Regions from separate parts of the Kitasatospora sp. NPDC036755 genome, predicted to be linked through region 1. Evidence: riboswitches for the same ligand, from Rfam matches in the RefSeq annotation. Region 1 holds a riboswitch; the other holds the start of a gene.

Region 1 (4,190 bases):
AAGTCGGCTTCGGGGAATGAGTTTTGGCAATCAGCGCCCGGGGTAGCCGGGCCAGGGCCGCTGCGGTTGCTGCTGCCAGCCCTGCGCCGGCGGCTGGGTTCCGTACGCGTAGCCCGGCATCGACTGGCCGGGGTAGGGCGGCGGGGGCACCGGCGGGTAGGGGCCCGTCGGCGGTCGGCCCGCCTCCCGGTCGAAGAACGGCCGGGCGTTGGCGCGCATCCACAGCGCCACCGGGTCGTACTCGTCCGACATCGCCACCGTGGACACCGCGAGCCCCTCCGGGGCCACCGCGATCGCGCGCTGCATCAGCGCCCGCACCGCCTCCACGGCCGGCGGCGAACTCTCGTACAGGTCAAGGCCGATGGCCAGGTACGGCTCGCCCACCGCGGGCTGCACCCAGGCCCGGCGCAGCGCCCGTACCGCGCGCACCTCGACGGCCTGCCGCTCCAGCAGCGCGAAGAACGGCTGGGCGTTCAACTGCGGCTCGCTCAGCTTCAACGGGCCCGCCGGCAGCCGGTCCAGGCCGGCGGCGATCCGCCGCAGGTCGGCCCAGGGCACCCCGACGCCGCCGCCGGGCGCGTGCGGATTGAGCCACAGGCCCCAGCGGGTGCGGTACAGCGAGGCCGCGATCTCCCGGCCGGAGATGACCTCGTGGGCCCGGGCCCAGCCGGAGGAGGTCAGCTGTTCGGACGAGGTGACGGCGGGCGCGTAGCCGTGGCCGCTGATCTCCATGTTCCCGTACTGCGCGTCCGGGCTGCCCGGGGTGCCGTGCCACAGCAGCATCCAGACCTGGCCGTCCGCCAGCGCGTGCAGCAGCCGCTCGTACGCGTCGTAGCGCTCCGGCGCGACATCGCGCAGGGCGCGCTCCAACGCGCCGGGATCAGCTCCCGGGCGCCCGGCCGGTGCCTGGCCCCAGGCCCCCGGCACACCGCCCGCTCCCGTTCCCGCACTCATGCGCCCACCTCGCCGCGCCTCTTTCCCTCAACCCGCCGGCCCGTCGGCCGTCTGCACGCACCCTATGGCGCGGCACCGGCCACCGCCACGGCGACGTGCCTTTGATCCGGACCCGCTCAGGCCCGCGTATAGAACGGCAGTACCCGGGTGAGCAGCCACTCGACCACCGGGTCGTCGGCGAGGTCGAGCAGTACGAGGTGGACGCCGCCGGGCAGCGGCGCGGTTCCCAGCGCTCGGCCGAGCGCGTCGTTCACCGCGGCCGGGTCGGCCGGGGCCGCCGGGTCCAACTGGACGCCCACGAACATCACGGTCGGCTCGCCCTCGATGCTGGCCAGCGCCCTGCGCGCGGTCAGCACCCCGGGCAGTGCCGACAGTTCGCCCCGGCAGGCGGCCAGGAAGTGCTCCGGGTCCTCGCCCGGCACCGGCTCGCGCAGCGCCACCCGCCCGCCGGTCGGTGCCGAGGCGTCCCCGGCGGCCTCCCAGCGGTCCTCGCGCGGACCGCGGCGCAGCTCGGCGACGCCCTGCGGCGGCACCGGGATGCCCACCGCCGCGTCCGGGTTCACCGCGATGCCCACGCCCAGCGGCAGTCCGCGGGCGAACTCCCACACCGGGGCGATCGCGAAGGCCATCCCCGGCGCCTGCTGGAGGAACACCTCCTGGGAGGAGAACACCGGCACGTACGGGTCCCCGCCCAGCTCGACGGTCGGCAGGTCCAGCGCCTGCCCCTGCGGGTCGGCCCCGGCCGGCAGCGGTACCCAGACCTGACTGCGGGCCAGCACCTCGATCACCCGTGCCGTCGCGCCCGGATCGCCCAGGGCCGCGGTCAGCACCTGCTCCAGCTCGTTGGCCGGCCACGAGCCGCCCGCCGGCGCCTCGTCCGCTCCGCCCCACCCCTGCTGCTGCTCCACCGGGTACCCCATGCGCCGCCGATTCCGCCCTCTGCCGGTCGGCCGCCCTCTGCTGCGCCGACGCGCAGCAGTCTAGAGGCGAGGGGGGTGTGGGGTCAGGACTCGTGTTCGGGTCCGGCCGATGTGACCGGGTCCCCTCTCCCCTCCCGCTCCGGGACGTGCCATGATGTGCCCGTCCGACGGCATGCGCCGCGGGCCCCACCAACTCCATACCGGCCGCTCGAACCCGCGCGGGAGAGCCCGGAGTGCCGTTCAGGCACAGCCGGCGCCGAAGGAGCAAGTCCTCCCCGGAATCTCTCAGGCACCCCTACCGCACGGGTTAGGCACATCTGGAAAGCGGCGCCCGGCCCTGTCGTGCGCCCACCCACGGTGCAAGCCGCCATGCTGTCCCCCAAGCTGGAAACGGCTGCGGGCGGCGGGCGGTGAAGCTCTCAGGTTCGACGACAGATGGGGAGACCCACGCCGCCGCATGCCCGCGCGCAGGGTCGGCCCCGTTTCGGGTCCGGTCCGGCGCGTGCACCCCTGAGTGCCCCGACCGAGGAGTTCCTGGCCATGTCGTCCCTCCGCCTGACCGCGCTCGACGCGCTGCACCGCGCCCTCGGCGCGACCATGACCGACTTCGCCGGCTGGGACATGCCGCTGCGCTACGGCAGCGAGCGCGAGGAGCACCTCGCCGTCCGCACCAAGGCCGGCCTGTTCGACCTCTCCCACATGGGCGAGATCACCGTCACCGGCCCGCAGGCCGGCGAGATGCTGGACCACGCGCTGGTCGGCTTCGTCTCCGCGCTGGGCGAGCTGCGCGCCCGCTACACCATGATCTGTGCCGAGGACGGCGGCATCCTGGACGACCTGATCGTCTACCGCCTGCGCGAGGACGCCTTCCTGGTCGTCGCCAACGCCTCCAACGCCCAGCTGGTCCTCGACGAGCTGATCGCCCGTGCCAAGGGCTTCGACGCCGTCGTCACCGACGACCGCGACACCTACGCGCTGATCGCCGTCCAGGGCCCGGAGGCCACCGGCATCCTGGCCGGGACCACCGACGCCGACCTGCCCGGGCTGAAGTACTACGCGATCCTCCCGGCCAAGGTGGCCGGCCGCGACGTGCTGCTCGCCCGCACCGGCTACACCGGCGAGGACGGCTTCGAGATCTTCTGCCACCCGGTCGACGCCGAGCCGGTCTGGCAGGCGCTGACCGCCGCCGGCGAGGGCCGGGGCCTGATCCCCTGTGGCCTGTCCTGCCGCGACACGCTGCGCCTGGAGGCCGGCATGCCGCTGTACGGGCACGAGCTGTCCACCGACCTGACCCCGTTCGACGCGGGCCTGGGCCGGGTCGTGCGCTTCGACAAGACCACCAACGAGGGCGCCTTCGTCGGCCGCAAGGCGCTGGAGCAGGCCGCCGCCGCGGCCGAGACCAACCCGCCGAAGAAGCTGGTCGGCCTGGTCTCCGACGGCAAGCGGGTGCCGCGCGCCGAGTACACCGTGGTCTCCACCGAGGGCGAGCCGATCGGCCGGATCACCTCCGGCGCGCCGTCCCCGACCCTGGGCCGGCCGATCGCGATGGCCTACGTCGACGCCGCCCACGCGGAGCCCGGCACCACCGTCGCGGTGGACGTCCGCGGCAAGCACGAGCCCGTCCAGGTCGTGGCGCTGCCGTTCTACAAGCGCGCCCGCTGAGCCCACCGCCCCGAGCCTCCGCAGGGCCCCGGTTTTCCCATACACGCACGTCGCAGCCGTCCGCGCGGCGGCCCGCTTCGTCGTACCCGCTTCCCATCCTGGAGAATGACGCCATGAGCAACCCCCAGCACCTGCAGTACACCAAGGAGCACGAGTGGCTGACGGCCGCCGAGGACGGTGTCTCCACGATCGGCATCACCGAGCACGCCGCCACCGCGCTCGGTGACATCGTCTACGTGCAGCTGCCCGCGGTCGGCGACACCGTGACCGCCGGGGAGACCTGTGGCGAGCTGGAGTCCACCAAGTCGGTCAGCGACCTGTTCTCCCCCGTGACCGGCGAGGTCGTCGAGATCAACCAGGACGTCGTCGACGACCCGGCGTCCGTGAACGCGGACCCGTTCGGGAACGCCTGGCTGATCAAGGTGCGCGTCGAGGCCACCGACACCCTGCTCAGCGCGGACGAGTACACCGCCTTCATCGGCGGCTGAGACACCTGACCGGGGCGGCCTCCGCGCGGCGGCCGCCCCGCCCCAGCCGCGGCCCCCTTTCCACCTCCACCGGGAAGACCACACCATGACGGTTCTCAACCAGTCCCTGCACGCCCTCGACCCGGAGATCGCCGCCGCGGTCGACGCCGAGCTGCACCGCCAGCAG
Region 2 (4,190 bases), on a different contig from region 1:
TCACCGCGCGCTCTTCACGGAGGGTGACCTCCTCGACGGCCTCGGCGATGTCCTTCTCGGTGAGCGCGGCGCGCTCGGCCTCGCTGACCGGCGTGCGCTCGACCCGGACGCGCTCGCGGATCACCGGCACGCGGCGCTCGACCTGTTCGGTCGTCACGTACTTGCGCAGCTTCGCGGTGCCGAGGGTGTGCCACTCGGTGGTGATCTCCAGCCGCTCCTCGCGGCAGGTGATCTCGACCGGGCTGTTGGGGGCGGCCGGTGCGGCGCCGGCGCTCGCGGCGCTCGTGGCGGTCGTGGTGGCCGCCGTCGGGATGGGGGCGGGGGCGGGCTGCGACTGCGCCTTCGGTTCGGCGGTGGGCGCGTGGGTGGTGAGCGCGGAGGAGTCGGCCGAGGCGGGCGCGGCCGCCGGGGGTGCGGTGGCGGCGGGGGCGGAGACGGTCCGGACCTCGGGCTCCGGGGCGGTCCTGGTGGTGTCGGCGCCCGCCACGGCGGCGGCGGGCGCTGCCGTGGCGGGCGTCCGGGCCGTGGCGGGCTCGGGGGAGCGCTCCGGGGTGTGGAAGGTGAGCGACTTCGCCGGGGCCGCCGCGCCGGTCGCGGCGGCGGCCGCCGCCGTGGTGCCGAAGTCGAGGTCGGGCTGCTTGGGCCGGCTCCCGTTCTCGCCGTTCGGGCGGCTGTCCATCGGGGTGTCGAGCCCGTAGTAGCGGTACAGCTGGAGTTCCTGGGCGGGGGAGAGGTGCTGGCCGACGCCGAAGTCCGGTGACTCCTTCACCAGTGACTTGTCGTACGGCACCCGGAGCTCGTCGCCGGAGAACTCGCTCGTGGTCAGCGGGACGAAGGCGTCCCGGCCGAAGATGCCGGTCCGGACCGCCGCCCACTCGGGGCGCCCGGTGGCGTCGTCCAGGTAGACCTCGTCGACCGTGCCGATCTTGTCTCCGTTGCGGTCGACGGCCTTGTGACCGATGAGGTCCCGGGGGTCGATTTCGGTCTGCACTCTTTCCTCCCGTGCACTGAGCCTGCGGAACTCCTGCAGGAGGGCGGCCGGAGCGCCCTTCCGCCCACAATTTCATACCAAAAGCCACTAATCGGACAGGCGCGACCAGGGTGCGCCGTACGGGGTGCGAGCTGCGCCCTCCGGGGGACGCGCGTAGACCTCGAACGACCTGACGCAGCCGTGATCGGGGGGCCTCCCGCTGGTACCCTGGGCGGCGACCGCAGAGCCCGCTCGGGAGAGTCTCCGATCACGAAAGCCGCTGGTCGGAGCGCCGAAGGAGCAACTCCTCCCCGGAATCTCTCAGGCATCCGTACCGTGTGGGGTAGGTCACTCTGGAAAGCAGGGCAGGAGCGTCGGCACGGAAGCCGGCGATCACCACCCTCACCGACGGTGCAAGCCGGCGGAGCGCCCACAGCGCCCCGTGCGGGTGAAGCTCTCAGGTCCCGATGACAGAGGGGGAGGCCTGTCGGGTCCGCCCGCCCAGGCTTGTCCGCTGCTCGCAGCGGCGAGGCCGGCCGGCGTGCGTACCCCCGCCGGTCCGTGACCAGGAGGCCTCGACCACCATGAACGCCCAGCCGAACGCGGGACGCCCCACCGGCGCCTCGACCCTCACCGAGCTTGAGCTGGCCAGCCCCTTCGAGAACCGCCACATCGGCCCCGACGCCGCCGCCCAGGAGAAGATGCTGGCGTCCGTCGGCTACGGCTCGCTGGACGAGCTCGCCGCCACCGCGGTGCCCGAGGCGATCCGTTCCATCACCGCCCTGGACCTGCCCGCCGGCCGGACCGAGGCCCAGGTCCTCGCCGAGCTGCGCGAGCTGGCCGGCCGCAACCAGGTGCTCCAGCCGATGATCGGCCTGGGCTACTACGGCACCTTCACCCCGCCGGTGATCCTGCGCAACGTCATGGAGAACCCGGCCTGGTACACCGCCTACACCCCGTACCAGCCGGAGATCTCGCAGGGCCGCCTGGAGGCGCTGCTCAACTTCCAGACCCTGGTCTCCGACCTGACCGGCCTGCCGACCTCCGGCTCCTCGCTGCTGGACGAGGGCACCGCGGCCGCCGAGGCGATGGCCCTCGCCCGCCGCGTCACCAAGGTCAAGGGCGGCGTCTTCCTGGTCGACGCCGAGACCCTGCCGCAGACCGTCGCGGTGATCAACACCCGCGCCGTGCCGACCGGTGTCGAGGTCGTCGTCGCCGACCTCTCCGAGGGCATCCCGGCCGAGATCGCCGAGCGCGGCGTCTTCGGCGTGCTGCTCCAGTACCCCGGCGCCACCGGCGTGGTCCGCGACCTCGCCCCGGTGATCGAGCAGGCGCACGGCCTGGGCGCGATCGTCGCCGTCGCCGCCGACCTGCTCGCGCTGACCCTGCTCAAGTCCCCGGGCTCGCTGGGCGCCGACATCGCCTGCGGCACCTCGCAGCGCTTCGGCGTGCCGATGGGCTTCGGCGGCCCGCACGCCGGCTACCTGTCGGTGCGCGCCGAGTACGCCCGCTCGCTGCCCGGCCGCCTGGTCGGCGTCTCCGTCGACGTCGACGGCAACCGCGCCTACCGCCTGGCGCTGCAGACCCGCGAGCAGCACATCCGCCGCGAGAAGGCCACCAGCAACATCTGCACCGCGCAGGTGCTGCTCGCCGTCATGGCCTCGATGTACGCCGTGTACCACGGTCCGGACGGCCTGGCCGACATCGCCCGCCGCACCCACCGCTACGCCGCCGCCCTCGCCGAGGGCCTGCGGGCCGGCGGCGTCGAGCTGCTGCACGGCGAGTTCTTCGACACCGTCACCGCCGTCGTCCCGGGCCGCGCCGCCGAGATCGCCGCCGCCGCCCGCGCCAACGGCATCAACGTCCACCAGGACGGCGCCGACCGGATCTCCGTCTCCACCGACGAGACCACCACCCGCGAGCACCTGGCCGGTGTGTGGGCCGCGTTCGGCGTCCCCGCCGTCGAGGTCGCCGAGGCCGCCGAGACGCTGCCCGCCGCGCTGCTGCGCGAGGACGAGTACCTGACCCACCCGGTCTTCCACAGCCACCGCTCCGAGACCGCCATGCTGCGCTACCTGCGCCGCCTGTCGGACCGGGACTACGCGCTGGACCGCGGCATGATCCCGCTGGGCTCCTGCACCATGAAGCTCAACGCGACCACCGAGATGGAGGCGGTGACCTGGCCCGAGTTCGGCCAGCTGCACCCCTTCGCGCCGATCGACCAGGCCCAGGGCTACCTGACCCTGATCCGCCAGCTGGAGCAGCAGCTCGTCGAGGTGACCGGCTACGACGCCGTGTCGATCCAGCCGAACGCGGGCTCGCAGGGCGAGCTGGCCGGCCTGCTGGCCGTGCGCGCCTACCACCACGCCAACGGCGACACCCAGCGCGACGTCTGCCTGATCCCGTCCTCGGCGCACGGCACCAACGCGGCCTCCGCCGTGATGGCCGGCATGCGCGTGGTCGTGGTGAAGACCCTGGTCGACGGTGACGTGGACGTCGAGGACCTGAAGGCCAAGATCGAGCAGCACCGCGACAACCTCGCCGTGCTGATGGTCACCTACCCGTCCACCCACGGCGTGTACGAGACCCAGATCACCGACATCTGCGCCCTGGTGCACGAGGCCGGCGGCCAGGTCTACGTGGACGGCGCCAACCTGAACGCCCTGGTCGGCCTCGCCAAGCCGGGCAAGTTCGGCGCGGACGTCTCGCACCTGAACCTGCACAAGACCTTCTGCATCCCGCACGGCGGCGGCGGCCCGGGCGTCGGCCCGGTGGCGGTGCGCGCCCACCTGGCGCCGTACCTGCCGAACCACCCGCTGCAGTCGGAGGCCGGCCCGGCCACCGGCGTCGGCCCGATCTCGGCCGCGCCGTGGGGCTCGGCGGCCATCCTGCCGATCTCCTGGGCGTACGTCCGGCTGATGGGCGGCGAGGGCCTCAAGCACGCGACCCAGGTCGCCGTGCTGAACGCCAACTACATCGCCAAGCGCCTGGCGCCGCACTTCCCGGTGCTCTACACCGGCCCGGGCGGCCTGGTCGCGCACGAGTGCATCATCGACCTGCGTCCGCTGACCAAGGAGACGGGCGTGACGGTGGACGACATCGCCAAGCGCCTGATCGACTACGGGTTCCACGCGCCGACGATGTCCTTCCCGGTGGCCGGCACGCTGATGATCGAGCCGACCGAGTCCGAGGACCTGTACGAGATCGACCGCTTCTGCGA

What was found. Region 1 has a riboswitch for glycine ahead of gcvT (glycine cleavage system aminomethyltransferase GcvT). Riboswitches for the same ligand answer to the same signal wherever they lie in the genome.
Region 2: another riboswitch for glycine. It lies ahead of gcvP (aminomethyl-transferring glycine dehydrogenase); the one in region 1 lies ahead of gcvT (glycine cleavage system aminomethyltransferase GcvT).

Annotation. Positions count from the first base shown of each region.
Region 1 covers NZ_JBEZUT010000056.1:6,888-11,077, reverse strand. The annotation lists gene AB0E96_RS11500 (enhanced serine sensitivity protein SseB C-terminal domain-containing protein) at 31-954, opposite strand; gene AB0E96_RS11495 (enhanced serine sensitivity protein SseB C-terminal domain-containing protein) at 1,071-1,874, opposite strand; glycine riboswitch at 2,084-2,185, shown strand; gene gcvT (glycine cleavage system aminomethyltransferase GcvT) at 2,415-3,536, shown strand; gene gcvH (glycine cleavage system protein GcvH) at 3,650-4,024, shown strand; gene glyA (serine hydroxymethyltransferase) at 4,110-4,190, shown strand, end outside.
Region 2 covers NZ_JBEZUT010000071.1:14,100-18,289, forward strand. The annotation lists gene AB0E96_RS13605 (PRC and DUF2382 domain-containing protein) at 1-991, opposite strand, end outside; glycine riboswitch at 1,214-1,317, shown strand; gene gcvP (aminomethyl-transferring glycine dehydrogenase) at 1,555-4,190, shown strand, end outside.